2 regions of the Pseudomonas sp. P110(2024) genome follow, and region 1 is predicted to be linked to the other one. Evidence: predicted binding sites of a transcription regulator. Region 1 holds the regulator's gene; the other holds the start of a gene.
The links. Region 1 encodes FliA, which starts transcription of late flagellar genes. Its sites were predicted from a motif close to CTAAAGTTTNNNNNNNNNNNGCCGNTAA; they were not measured.
Positions count from the first base shown of each region.

Region 1 (9,844 bases):
GGCCCAGGCCAAGTCCCGTCGCGCCGAGGTCGCCCAGGAGGCCGAGTTCTACGGCTCCATGGACGGTGCCAGCAAGTTCGTCCGCGGTGACGCCATCGCCGGCCTGCTGATCCTCTTCATCAACCTCATCGGCGGCATGCTCATCGGTATGCTGCAGCACAACATGACCTTTGCCGATGCCGGCAAGGTCTATGCCCTGCTGACCATCGGTGACGGTTTGGTGGCGCAATTGCCATCGCTGCTGCTGTCCACCGCGGCCGCGATCATGGTCACCCGTGCCTCGGGCTCCGAGGACATGGGCAAGCTGATCAACCGGCAAATGTTCGACTCGCCGAAGGCCTTGGGTGTGTCGGCCGCGCTGATGATCATCATGGGCCTGGTCCCAGGCATGCCGCATGTCGCCTTCCTCAGCCTCGGCGCACTGGCCGGTGGCGGCGCTTACCTGGTATGGAAGAAACAACAGAAGGCCAAAGCCGTCGCCCAACAGGAGGCCCAGCGCCAGCAGGACCTGCTGCCATCGCCGCAGCGCGCCATGGAAACCAAGGAGCTGGGCTGGGACGACGTCACCCCCATCGACATGATCGGCCTGGAGGTCGGCTATCGCTTGATCCCGCTGGTGGACCGCAACCAGGGCGGCCAACTGCTGGCGCGGATCAAGGGCGTGCGCAAGAAACTGTCCCAGGACCTGGGTTTCCTCATGCCCACCGTGCACATTCGCGACAACCTTGACCTGCAACCCAGCGCCTATCGTCTGACCCTGATGGGCGTGATCCTGGCCGAAGCCGAGATCTACCCGGACCGGGAGCTGGCAATCAACCCCGGCCAAGTATTCGGTACCCTCAACGGCATCGCCTCGCGCGATCCGGCGTTCGGCCTGGAGGCGGTGTGGATCGATGTCGGCCAGCGCGCCCAGGCGCAGTCGCTGGGCTATACCGTGGTCGACGCCAGCACCGTGGTCGCCACCCACCTCAACCAGATCCTGCAGAAGCACTGCCACGAGCTGATCGGGCACGAGGAGGTGGTGCAGCTGCTGCAGGTGCTGGCCAAGGTCTCGCCGAAACTGGCCGAGGAGGTGGTGCCGGGTGTCATTTCCTTGTCGGGCCTGCTCAAGGTCTTGCAGGCGTTGCTCGCCGAACAGGTGCCGGTGCGTGACATCCGCAGCATTGCCGAAGCCATCGCCAACAATCCGACAAAGAGTCAAGATACCGCCGCGCTGGTGGCGTTGGTGCGGGTCGGATTGTCCCGCGCCATCGTGCAAAGCATTGTTGGCGTTGAGTCCGAGCTGCCTGTGATCACTTTGGAGCCAAGGTTGGAACAGATCTTGCTCAATAGTCTGCAAAGGGCCGGGCAGGGTCAGGAAGATGGTGTTCTTCTTGAGCCGAGCATGGCCGAAAAGCTTCAGCGCTCGTTGATCGAGGCGGCCCAGCGTCAGGAAATGCAGGGTCAGCCGGCTATCCTCCTGGTTGCCGGCCCGATCCGCGCCATGCTGTCGCGCTTCGGTCGCCTGGCAGTACCGAATTTGCATGTTTTGGCGTATCAGGAAATACCTGACAACAAGCAAGTCACCATCGTTGCCACCGTGGGCCCGAACGGCTGAGGTAGTGGGTTATGCAAGTTAAGCGTTTTTTCGCCGCCGATATGCGTCAGGCCATGAAGCTGGTCCGGGATGAGCTCGGCTCCGACGCCGCCATCATCGGCAACCGGCGCATCGCTGGCGGTGTCGAACTGACGGCTGCGCTGGACTACAAACTGTCCGCCCTGGCCCCACGCGTGCCCAATGCGGAGCTCGAGGACGAGCTACGCAAGACCCAGTCGCGCATCGTCACCGCCCAGGCCGAACTGACCGGGCGCGGCGATGCCGTCGAGGGCGGCAACCGTCAGCTGTTCGCCGGCCAGTCGCTGACCGCGTCCGAGCCGTTGATCGAAGCGCATGTGGATGAGCCTGCACCGATCGCCGCCGCAGCGCCGGCCCCGGTTGATCCGCGCCTGTTCGACGCCATGCGCTTCGAACTGACCGGTCTGCGCGAGCTGCTGGAAGTCCAGCTCGGTTCGCTCGCCTGGAGTCAGTTGCAGGGCAGCAAGCCACAGCAGGCCAACCTCTGGCGCCGCCTGCAGCGCCTGGGTCTGTCAGGCGGCTTGGCGCGCGAGCTGCTCGACCTCACTGCCGAGATCGAAGAGCCGCGTCATGCCTGGCGCATGGTCCTGGCGCACCTGGCGCGGATGATCGACATACCTGAGATCGAACCGATCGAGGAGGGCGGTGTCATCGCCATGGTCGGCCCGGCCGGCATGGGCAAGACCACCACCCTGGCCAAGCTGGCCGCGCGCTATGTACTCAAGTACGGCGCGAACAACCTGGCGCTGGTGAGCATGGACAGCTTCCGCATCGGTGCCCAGGAGCAGCTCAAGACCCTCGGGCGTATCCTCAATGTGCCGGTCACTTATGTCGATCCGGGCGAGTCGCTGGCCCAGGCGCTGGAGCCGCTGCTGCGCAAGCGCGTGGTGCTGATCGACACCGCCGGCCTGCAGGCCAGCGACCCGGCGCTGCGCATGCAGCTCGAGACCCTGGCCGGGCGCGGTATCGCCGCCAAGAATTACCTGGTGCTGGCGACCACCAGCCAGAAGCAGGTGCTCACCGCCGCCTACCACAGCTACAAACGCTGCGGCCTGGCCGGTTGCATCCTGACCAAACTCGATGAAACGGCATGCCTCGGCGAAGTGCTGAGCCTAGCCATCAGTCATGAACTACCGGTGGCCTATCTGACCGATGGGCCGCGCATTCCTGACGACCTGCAACTGCCGCGCAAGCACCAGCTGGTGAGTCGCGCGGTCAGTGTGCAGTTGCAGGACGAGCCCAGCGACGAGGCCATGGCCGACATGTTCGCTGATCTCTACCACAACCCTGGCAAGCGTGCGGGTTGAGGGTGAATACTGTGCAAAGTACCTACATCATGGGGTTGCCCGGCCGTACCGTGGCCTTGAACGTTCAGCCCCTCATGTGGCCTGGGTCCAAGCGAGACAAGGTAAAGAACAGACATGGGTAGCATGCATCCCGTACAGGTGATCGCCGTGACCGGTGGCAAAGGTGGCGTCGGCAAGACTAACGTTTCAGTGAACCTGTCTCTGGCGTTAGCCGAGCTCGGCCGCCGGGTCATGTTGCTGGACGCCGACCTGGGCCTGGCCAATGTCGACGTTCTGCTGGGGCTCACGCCCAAGCGTACCCTGGCCGATGTCATCGAGGGTCGCTGCGAGCTGCGCGATGTGCTGCTGCAGGGGCCTGGCGGTGTGCGCATCGTCCCGGCGGCTTCCGGCACCCAGAGCATGGTGCACCTGGCGCCAGCCCAACATGCCGGCCTGATCCAGGCCTTCAGCGAGATCGGCGACAACCTCGACGTGCTGGTGATCGACACCGCTGCGGGTATTGGTGACTCGGTAGTCAGCTTCGTCCGCGCCGCCCAGGAGGTGCTGCTGGTGGTGTGCGACGAGCCTACCTCGATCACCGACGCCTACGCCCTGATCAAGCTGCTCAACCGCGACTACGGGATGAATCGCTTCCGCGTGCTGGCCAACATGGCCCAGAGCCCGCAGGAAGGGCGCAACCTGTTCGCCAAGTTGACCAAGGTCACGGATCGTTTCCTTGACGTCGCCCTACAATACGTCGGTGCCGTGCCGTACGACGAATGTGTGCGCAAGGCCGTGCAGAAGCAGCGGGCTGTATACGAGGCCTTCCCGCGGTCCAAGTGCGCGCTGGCTTTCAAGGCCATTGCGCAGAAGGTCGACAGCTGGCCGCTGCCTGCCAACCCGCGCGGACACCTGGAATTCTTCGTCGAGCGCCTGGTGCAGCCCACCAGTGCAGGGCCGGTGCTATGAACGCGAGCGGTTTCAAGATGTACAGCAAGGCCGCCAAGGACGCTCAGTACGAGCTGATCGAGCGCTACGCGCCGCTGGTCAAGCGCATCGCCTACCACCTGCTGGCGCGTTTGCCGGCCAACGTCCAGGTCGAGGACCTGATCCAGGCTGGGATGATCGGCCTGCTGGAAGTGGCCAACAAGTATGACGCCAGCAAGGGCGCCAGCTTCGAAACCTACGCCGGCATCCGCATCCGCGGCGCCATGCTCGACGAAGTGCGCAAGGGCGACTGGGCACCGCGCTCGGTGCACCGCAACACGCGTATGGTCAGCGACGCGATTCGCTGTGTTGAAGCAAAGACAGGGCGCGACGCTAAAGATCACGAGGTTGCTGCCGAACTCCAATTGAGTCTCGATGATTACTACGGGATTCTGAACGACACCTTGGGCAGTCGCCTGTTCAGTTTCGACGACCTGCTGCAGGACGGCGAACACGAGGGGCTGCACGAGGACGGAGCCAGCGGCCAGCTGGAGCCATCGCGGGACCTGGAGGACGAGCGCTTCCAGGCCGCCCTGGCCGATGCGATTGCCAACCTGCCGGAGCGCGAGCGCCTGGTCCTGGCGCTGTACTACGACGAAGAGCTGAACCTCAAGGAAATCGGTGAGGTCCTGGGGGTCAGCGAATCGCGTGTCAGCCAGTTGCACAGCCAGTGCGCGGCGCGTCTGCGCAGCCGCCTGGGGGAATGGCGGGCGCGTTGAACCAGGTTTGATGCAGTCGTTTTTTTGTGGTGCCGAATTGATTGAGTGCGCGCTCGGCGCCGAGCGCGTTTAAGACTGCTTGGAGGTCTAATTGAACAAAGACATGAAAATCCTCATCGTTGACGACTTTTCGACGATGCGGCGGATCATCAAGAACCTGTTGCGTGACCTGGGTTTCACCAACGTCAAGGAGGCTGATGACGGCAACACGGCACTGCCGATGCTCACCAGCGAACACTTCGACTTCCTGGTAACCGACTGGAACATGCCGGGCATGACCGGTATCGACCTGCTGCGTGCTGTTCGCGCGGACGAGCGCCTCAAGCACCTGCCGGTACTGATGGTCACCGCAGAAGCCAAGCGCGAGCAGATCATCGAAGCTGCCCAGGCCGGCGTCAACGGCTACGTGGTCAAGCCTTTCACCGCCGTGGCGCTGAAAGAAAAGATCGAAAAGATCTTCGAACGCGTCAACGGCTGAGTCACGTCTGGGGGGCGCAATGGAGTCAACCAACAACTCTTTGGGTGAGTTCGAATCAACCCTTAAGAAGCATGCCCAGGAACTGGTCGAGAGCCTCGAGCGCGGCCGGTTCGGTGATGCGGTACAGCTGATCCACCAACTGAACCAGACCCGCGATCGCGGGCTGTATCAGGAAGTCGGCAAGCTTACTCGCGAACTGCACAGTGCAATCGTCAACTTCCAGATCGACCCGTCCATGCCGCAGGCCGAGGAAGTGTCGCAGATTACCGACGCCACTGAACGCCTCTCCTACGTGGTTCGCCTCACCGAAGGTGCGGCCAACCGCACCATGGACCTGGCAGAGGCCTGCACCCCGGTGCTCAACGACCTCGCCGCCGAGGCCCAGAGCCTGTCCGCCGATTGGCAGCGGTTCATGCGCCGTGAGGTGGCAGCGCCGGAATTCCGTGAGTTGGTCAAGCGTGTGGACAGTTTTCTGACGCACAGCGCCGAAGGTAATCAGAAGGTCGCCGGCCATCTCAACGATATCGTCCTGGCCCAGGATTATCAGGATCTCACCGGCCAGGTGATCAAACGGGTGACCGCGCTGGTCACCGAAGTCGAAAGCAATCTGCTCAAGCTCGTGCTGATGGCAAGCCAGGTCGACCGCTTTGCCGGGATCGAACATGACCACCAGCAGCTGCGCGCTGAAAAAGATCAAGAAAAACATCCGACTCGGGGTGAAGGTCCGCAGATTCATGCCGATAAGCGTGAAGACGTCGTGTCCAGCCAGGACGATGTCGACGATCTGTTGTCCAGCCTGGGTTTTTAAGGAGCACGTTTAATGAGCTTCGGCGCCGATGAAGAAATCCTCCAGGATTTCCTGGTAGAAGCCGGCGAAATCCTCGAGCAACTGTCCGAGCAATTGGTCGAGCTGGAAAGCCGGCCCGATGACGCGGACCTGCTCAATGCGATTTTCCGCGGTTTCCACACTGTAAAAGGGGGCGCCGGCTTCCTTCAGCTCAATGAGTTGGTGGAGTGCTGCCACATTGCCGAGAACGTGTTCGACATCCTGCGCAAAGGTGAGCGCCGGGTTGACGCGGAACTGATGGACGTGGTGCTCGAGGCCCTCGACACGGTCAACAGCATGTTCGGCCAGGTGCGCGAACGTACCGATGTCACGCCGGCCACGCCGGAGCTGCTGGCGGCGCTGTCGCGCTTGGCCGAGCCCGGTGGCGCCGAAGCCCCGACCCCGGTGGTCGAGGCGGCGCCCGTGGTCGAAGCCCCGGCTGCCGAGCCCGACATCACCGATACCGAGTTCGAGCAACTGCTCGACTCGCTCGATGCGGTCAAGGCTGAAGCTCAGGTTCATGAGCAACTGCAGGGTGAAGAAATCAGCGGCGGCGGTGACGAGATCACCGATGCCGAGTTCGAGTCGCTGCTCGACCAGCTGCACGGCAAGGGCCAGTTCTCGGCCGATGCCGCCGTCAGCGCGCCTGCGCCAGCCACTCCGGCCAGCGACGAGATCACCGACGATGAGTTCGAGTCGCTGCTCGACCAGTTGCACGGCAAAGGTACTTTTGCCGTCGACGCACTGCCAGGCGCCGCCGCGCCAGTGGCCAGCGCGGCACCCGCCGCGGGCGACGAGAGCATCAGCGAACACGAATTCGAGGCCCTGCTCGACCAGTTGCACGGCAAGGGCAAGTTCTCCAGTGACGCGGTCACCGCCGAGGCGCCTGCCGCCGTCGCCGCGCCTGTCGCGGCCAAGGCCGAGGTCAAGCCCGTTGCCAAGCCGGCTCCTGCGCCCGCCGCGGCACCGGCTGCGGCCGCCAAGCCTGCCGCCCCGGCTCGCGCTCCTGCGCCGGCCGCCGAGAAGCATGGCGCCAGCGAAGCGGAAACCACCGTGCGGGTCGATACCGCGCGTCTGGACGAGATCATGAACATGGTCGGCGAACTGGTGCTGGTGCGTAACCGCCTGGTGCGCCTGGGGCTCAACAGCGGCGACGAGGCCATGTCCAAGGCCGTGTCCAATCTCGACGTGGTCACCGCCGACCTGCAGACCGCGGTCATGAAGACCCGCATGCAGCCGATCAAGAAAGTCTTCGGCCGCTTCCCGCGCCTGGTTCGCGACCTGGCCCGCCAGCTCAAGAAAGAGATCAACCTGGAGCTGGTCGGTGAAGAGACCGACCTCGACAAGAACCTGGTGGAAGCCCTGGCCGACCCGTTGGTGCATTTGGTGCGCAACGCCGTTGACCACGGCGTCGAGATGCCTGACGAGCGCGAGGCCTCCGGCAAGTCGCGCATGGGCCGGGTGGTGCTGTCCGCCGAGCAGGAGGGTGACCACATCCTGCTGTCGATCTCCGACGACGGCAAGGGCATGGACCCGAGCATCCTGCGCGCCAAGGCCGTGGAAAAGGGCCTGATGGACAAGGACGCGGCCGATCGCCTGAGCGAGTCGGACTGCTACAACCTGATCTTCGCCCCGGGCTTCTCGACCAAGACCGAGATCTCCGACGTGTCCGGCCGCGGCGTCGGCATGGACGTGGTGAAGACCAAGATTTCCCAGCTCAACGGCTCGATCAACATCTTCTCGGCCAAAGGCCAGGGCTCGAAGATCGTCATCAAGGTGCCGCTGACCCTGGCGATCATGCCGACCCTGATGGTAATGCTCGGCAACCAGGCGTTCGCCTTCCCGCTGGTCAACGTCAACGAGATCTTCCACCTCGACCTGTCGCGCACCAACGTGGTCGACGGCCAGGAAGTGGTGATCGTGCGCGACAAGGCGCTGCCGCTGTTCTACCTCAAGCGCTGGCTGGTCCAGGACCACGAGCATGAGGAGCAGCACGAAGGTCATGTGGTGATCCTGTCGGTCGGTACCCAGCGCATCGGCTTCGTGGTCGACCAGTTGGTTGGCCAGGAAGAGGTGGTGATCAAGCCGCTGGGCAAGATGCTGCAGGGCACCCCGGGCATGTCCGGCGCGACCATCACCGGTGACGGCCGGATCGCGCTGATCCTCGACGTTCCGAGCATGCTCAAGCGTTACGCCGCCCGGCGTATTTGATTTCGGTGGCGCGCCCTGGCGGGTGCGCCGCCTAATGGAGTGTTTATGGCAGTCAAGGTCCTGGTGGTGGATGATTCCGGTTTCTTCCGCCGCCGTGTCTCGGAAATTCTCTCGGCGGACCCGACGATCCAGGTCGTGGGCACCGCGACCAACGGCAAGGAAGCGATCGACCAGGCGCTGGCGCTCAAGCCCGATGTCATCACCATGGACTATGAAATGCCCATGATGGACGGTATCACTGCGGTGCGGCACATCATGCAGCGCTGCCCGACGCCGGTGTTGATGTTCTCCTCGCTGACCCATGAAGGCGCCCGCGTCACCCTCGACGCCCTGGACGCCGGTGCGGTCGACTACCTGCCGAAGAACTTCGAGGACATCTCGCGCAACCCGGAAAAGGTCAAGCAGCTGCTGTGCGAGAAGGTCCATACCATCTCGCGCAGCAACCGCCGTTTCAGCGCCTATTCCAGCCCGGCGCCCGCCGCCGCGCCGGCTCCGGCCAATAGTCATGCGCCGGCCAGCAGCTTCGCCAGTACCACGCCCGTGCGCACGGCGGCTCCGGCCCGCGCCGCGGCACCGGCCGCCGCGCATTCGCCGGCGCCCAAGCGCAAGCCCTACAAGCTGGTCGCCATCGGCACCTCCACCGGTGGCCCGGTGGCGCTGCAGCGGGTATTGACCCAACTGCCCGCCGGATTCCCGGCGCCGATCGTTCTGATCCAGCACATGCCGGCGGCCTTCACCAAGGCCTTCGCCGAGCGCCTGGACAAGCTGTGCAAGATCAGCGTCAAGGAAGCCGAGGACGGTGACGTGTTACGTCCGGGCTTGGCGTTGCTGGCCCCGGGTGGCAAGCAGATGATGGTCGACGGCCGTGGCACGGTGAAGATCCTGCCGGGCGACGAGCGCCTGAACTACAAGCCTTGTGTCGACATCACCTTCGGCTCCGCCGCCAAGTCCTATGGCGACAAGGTGCTCTCGGTGGTGCTCACCGGCATGGGCGCCGACGGTCGCGAGGGCGCACGCCTGCTCAAGCAGGGTGGCAGCACCGTGTGGGCGCAGGATGAGGCCAGTTGCGTGATCTACGGCATGCCCATGGCCATCGTCAAGGCCAACCTGGCCGATGCCGTGTACAGCCTGGACGAGATCGGCAAGCACCTGGTCGAGGCGTGCATCTGATGGATGTGTTGAGCCTAATCGGCCTGATCCTCGCTTTTGTCGCCATCGTTGGCGGCAATTTCCTCGAGGGCGGCCACGTCGGTGCGCTGATCAACGGCCCGGCGGCATTGATCGTGCTGGGCGGTACCCTGGCGGCGGCGTTGTTGCAGTCGCCGCTGTCGGCGTTCAAGCGCGCTCTGCAGATCGTGGGCTGGATCTTCTTCCCGCCGCGGGTGGACCTGCCCGGTGGCATTGACCGGGTGGTGAACTGGAGTCTGACGGCACGCAAGGAGGGCCTGCTGGGCCTGGAGGGCGTGGCCGACGCCGAGCCCGATCCCTATGCGCGCAAAGGCCTGCAGCTGCTGGTCGACGGCGCCGAGCCCGAGGCCATCCGCAGCATACTTGAAGTCGATTTCCTGACTCAGGAAGCCCGCGACATCCAGGCCGCCAAGGTGTTCGAGAGCATGGGCGGCTATGCGCCGACCATCGGCATCATCGGTGCGGTGATGGGTCTGATCCACGTGATGGGTAATCTGGCCGACCCGTCGCAGCTGGGTAACGGCATTGCCGTGG
Region 1 covers NZ_JBLIYT010000007.1:195,878-205,721, reverse strand. The annotation lists gene flhA (flagellar biosynthesis protein FlhA) at 1-1,597, shown strand, start outside; gene flhF (flagellar biosynthesis GTPase FlhF) at 1,609-2,922, shown strand; gene fleN (flagellar synthesis regulator FleN) at 3,037-3,870, shown strand; gene fliA (RNA polymerase sigma factor FliA) at 3,867-4,607, shown strand; gene AC25ND_RS13275 (chemotaxis response regulator CheY) at 4,711-5,085, shown strand; gene AC25ND_RS13270 (protein phosphatase CheZ) at 5,105-5,893, shown strand; gene AC25ND_RS13265 (chemotaxis protein CheA) at 5,906-8,122, shown strand; gene AC25ND_RS13260 (protein-glutamate methylesterase/protein-glutamine glutaminase) at 8,168-9,292, shown strand; gene AC25ND_RS13255 (flagellar motor protein) at 9,292-9,844, shown strand, end outside.

Region 2 (4,390 bases), on a different contig from region 1:
GGCGTTGGTGGCCGCGGCCTTGTCCCACTTCTTTTCGTCCAGGGTGAGCGTGCCGCCATCCTGGGACGAGGTGACGCCAAAGGCGGCGAGCGACTTCATCGTGCCGTTGCCGGAAAGCGCGTTCATTTCTTCGCGGATCGATGACATCAGCGCACGCATGGACGCGTCGCCGGTGAGCGCTGCGGGCGTCACAGTGCCGTCGGCGTTCTTTGTCACCCTGGTCTCGGCGTTGACCACCTTGAGCAGCGCATTGTAGGTGTCGATGAAGCCTTTGAGTCCCGACTTCAGCGCGGTGGTGCTGGTGGTCAGAGACAGCGTGGTCTTGAGGAACTCCTTGGTATCCTTGTCCTGGGGGGAAACACCCACCAGCTTGATATTCAACCCGCTTACCGCATCGCTGATATCGTTGCTCTTGGACTCCATGGAGATGCCATCAAGCGTGTACTTGGCATTCTGGGGTTCATCTACAACGGTCGCCCCAATGTCGAGCCCCGAGTTGCCCGACAACGTGATATCGGAACCCACACCCATCTTGTTGGAAGTAATCACCAGACGCGAACCCGAGGCGTCAGTTAGAACGTTGGCACTCAAGCCTGCGGTACCGAACTGGCTGTTGATCGCCTCGCGCACTTGCTGCAGCGTAGCGCCCGGCGGGATGCTGACGTCGTGGGCCTTGCCATTCTGGGTAATGGTCAGTTTGGTCGAGGTGGTCCCCGGGTTGATCACGCTATCCGCGCCGCCAGCGTACACCTTGGTGGACACCTTGGAAGCCGATGCCAGCTGGGTCACAACCAGGTTGAAGGAACCATTGGCCGCTCCAGCACCAGCGGTGATGGTCGCAACCTTCTCATCCGAGGACTTCAACGCCAGACCACCGAAGCTGTTGTCGTTGGTCATGCTGGTCAACGCGCCACGGAAGGCATCCAGGGCCGCCTGGATCTTGCCGATCGAGGACAACGTGGTGGTTGCCTTCAGTGTCTGGGTGTTGATCTGTGCCTGTTTCGGCGCCTTCTGCGCGTCCACCAGGGACTTCACAATCGCCTGGGTATCGATGCCCGAACCGATACCGCTGACTGTTGAACCTGCCATCATTGCTCTCCTTGTTCGGTAGCTGCCGGGTCCTTGACGACTACACACATCAAATGACCGACAGCAACAAAAATCATGCCAGCTTAAGCCTTGCCATCAAACAGCAGGCTGCCAGCTTCGCTGAGGCTTTGTGCCAGCTTCAGCGCCGTTTCCGACGGGAGCTGGCGGATCACATCACCGGATTCGGTGGCGATCACCTTGACCACGACCCGGCCGGTGGAATCATCGATTGAAAAATCCAGCTTGCGCTGGCTCGACTGGACGAAATCGCGGATCTCGCCAACCGCCTTCTCCAGGTCCTCGCGGGTGTGCGGCTTGTCATCGACGGCCGCGGCTTCCGGCACCTTGGCAGGCACCAGCGGGTCCTTGGCAGTCGTCACTGCCTGAGGCAGCACCGGAGGATACACCTGGTTCAGCTTGACACTCATGTCCATGCTTCGAACTCCTCATGTCAAAAAAGCGAAAGGGCACGTAAACGCGCCCTTCCACCTCTTACTCAGGCGCCTGAATTACTGGAGCAGTTTCAGGACCGAGGATGGCAGCTGGTTAGCCTGCGACAGGATCGCGGTCGAAGCCTGCTGCAGAGTCTGCTGCTTGGTCAGCTCTGCAGTTTCCGAAGCGAAGTCCACGTCCTGCACGGTCGAACGGGCAGCGGTGGAGTTCTTCTGGATGTTCTGCAGGTTGTCAACGGTGGTGGTCAGACGGTTCTGGGTAGCACCCAGGCCCGAACGGACGCTGTCGATCGAACCGATGGCCTTGTCGATAACGGCCAGGGCGTTCTGAGCCTTGGTGGCGTCGGTGACGTCGGTTTGCGAGATGGTGGTCTTGGCGGAGGTAACGGTCGCAGCACCGAACAGATCAGTAGCGCCGCCCAGCGAGAAGCCCTTGGCCGAGTCCAGGGAGATCTGGCCGGTCACCACAATGGCAGCACCACCCAGAGCAGCACCAGCAGCGAAGTTGCCGGAGCCGTCTTTGGCAGCGATCGAGATGTTCGTCTGGGCGTTGGCGTCAGCAGCCGAGAAGTTGATGTTCTCGCCGGTGTCCGACTTGATGCTCAGGGTTTGTTTGGCTTCGTCGTAGTTGACGCTGATGCCCAGTTTGGCGGCGTTGGATTTCAGCTGGTCAGCCAGGCCTTTCTGGTCGGTCACACCAACGAAGTCAACAGTACCGCTCGAACCGACGGACAGCTTGAAGTTGGATGGAGTGGCAGCGGTAACGTCCAGCTTAACTTCAGTGCTGGCGGTTGCAGTCAGACCACCGATCGAACCGTTCAGGTTGCTGGCGATTTGCTTGGCGGAAGCGCCAGCAGCGTAGGCGACAGTGGCGGTCTGGCCGTTACCGGTAACGGACAGGCTACCTGCGGCAACGCCGCCTGCGCTTGGAGCGATCGCGGTGCTCTTGACCTGCTGGGAACCGATGTTGCTGGCAGCAACGTTTTCCAGGGTCAGGTTGATGGTTTCGTTGGCGTTGGCGCCGACCTGGATGGCCTTGGTGCCGTAGGAGCCGTCCAGCAGCTTCTGGCCACCGAAGGTGGTGGTTTCCGAGATACGGTTCAGCTCGGCGGTCAGAGCCTGGTATTCGTCGTTGTTCGACTTACGGTCGTCGGCGCTCAGGGAGCCAGTGGCCGAGGACAGGGCCAGGGTACGCATTTTCTGCAGGATGTCGGTCGAAGCCTGCATTGCGCCTTCGGCGGTCTGGGCGATCGAGATACCGTCGTTGGCGTTCTTAACTGCCTGGCCCAGGCCGTTGATCTGGCTGGTCAGACGGTTGGCGATCTGCAGGCCGGCAGCGTCGTCTTTGGCGCTGTTGATGCGCAGGCCGGAAGACAGGCGCTGCATCGAAGTGGTCTGGGCGCTGCTGGCCTTGTTCAGGTTAACTTGAGTAGTAACCGAAGCAATGTTGGTGTTTACAGTTAAAGCCATGACGAAATCCTCGTTGGATGGGTACTGCGGCTTCCGGCCCTGGCATCCGCCGGGTATGGCCTAGAGAACCTTCGTAATGGTTATCGTCGTCTGCGTGGGTTGCTTGAGGGCATTTTCGAAAAAAAAATGCCATCACCCCGCCACCCCCATGAAATCAGGGGGTTATTGATTTGGCGGTTGCCGATCAGCGGCTGCTTTGCAGCCCATCACGGGGCAAGCACGCTCCTACAGGGCGATCTTCCACGCATAAAAAAACGCCTGACGGGGCACGCCAGGCGTTTTATTCGAGGTCTTCGCGAATCAGCCGCGATAGAGAATCGCCGAACCCCACGAAAGGCCCACGCCAAAGCCGCTGATGGCAACGCGCTTCCAGCTACTGTCGAACATGTGCTTCTGCAGCAGCAGCGGCACACTGGAGGACACGGTATTGCCAGTCTCGAGCATGTCCTTGACGAACTTCTCCGGATGCTGCTCCTCGAAGCGTCGCGCCACGGCATCGACAATTGCCGCACTGCCCTGGTGGATGCAGAACGCATCGATGTCCGAGGACTGCAGGCCACTGGCCGCCAGCAGCTCATGCAGGTGCGCCGGCACCTTGACCAGGGCGAAGTTGAACACCTGGCGACCGTTCATGAAGAAGGTGCCGTCGCTGACTTTGAGGTGCTCGGCACCCGAGCCATCGGTGCCGAAACGCGCCTCGCCCAACTGCCAGACGGCGTTCTCGCCCATCCAGGTGGCCGTGGCGGCGTCACCGAACAGCATGGTGGTGTTGCGATCTTCCGGGTCGACGATCTTCGAATACGGATCGGCGGTGATCAGCAGGCCGTTCTTGAGCCCTGCCGCCTGCATGAAGCCCTTGATGGCGTACAGACCGTACACATAGCCGGAGCAGCCCAGCGACACGTCGAAGGCCGCCACGCGGGTCGACAGGCCCAGCTTGTTCTGGACAATCGCCGCAGTGTGCGGCAGGCCTTCTTCGTCACCGTTCTGGGTGACGACGATCAGCACATCGATCGACTGCGGGTCCAACTCCGGGTTGTTGGCGAACAACGCCCGGGCCGCCTCCACGCACAGATCGGACGTTTCCTGCTCCTCAGCCTTGCGCGGCAGGAAGGAAGCGCCGATCTTGCCGAACATGAACTCTTCGTCCTTGCCGAACTTCGCACCCTGGACGTAGTTGTCCAGGCCAGCGGTGGGCACGTAACTCGCGATGCTTTTGATGCCAATCATTCTGGCTTCCCAATGAAAACAGCCAAAGACCGCCACTCGATGAATTGAGGGCGCCGACTACCGGCGTCAAGGGCAATGCGCCCTGGACAGGCCGACATCAGGCCTGCCCTCTGCGTACCGGTAACAAAATGCTGCAGCAACTGCCGCAT
Region 2 covers NZ_JBLIYT010000013.1:139,869-144,258, reverse strand. The annotation lists gene fliD (flagellar filament capping protein FliD) at 1-1,089, opposite strand, end outside; gene AC25ND_RS20880 (flagellar protein FlaG) at 1,173-1,523, opposite strand; gene AC25ND_RS20875 (flagellin N-terminal helical domain-containing protein) at 1,599-3,011, opposite strand; gene AC25ND_RS20870 (ketoacyl-ACP synthase III) at 3,312-4,241, opposite strand.
Region 2: AC25ND_RS20875 (flagellin N-terminal helical domain-containing protein) is a predicted target of FliA. The motif match lies at 3,092-3,119, and genes of this name have one in related genera.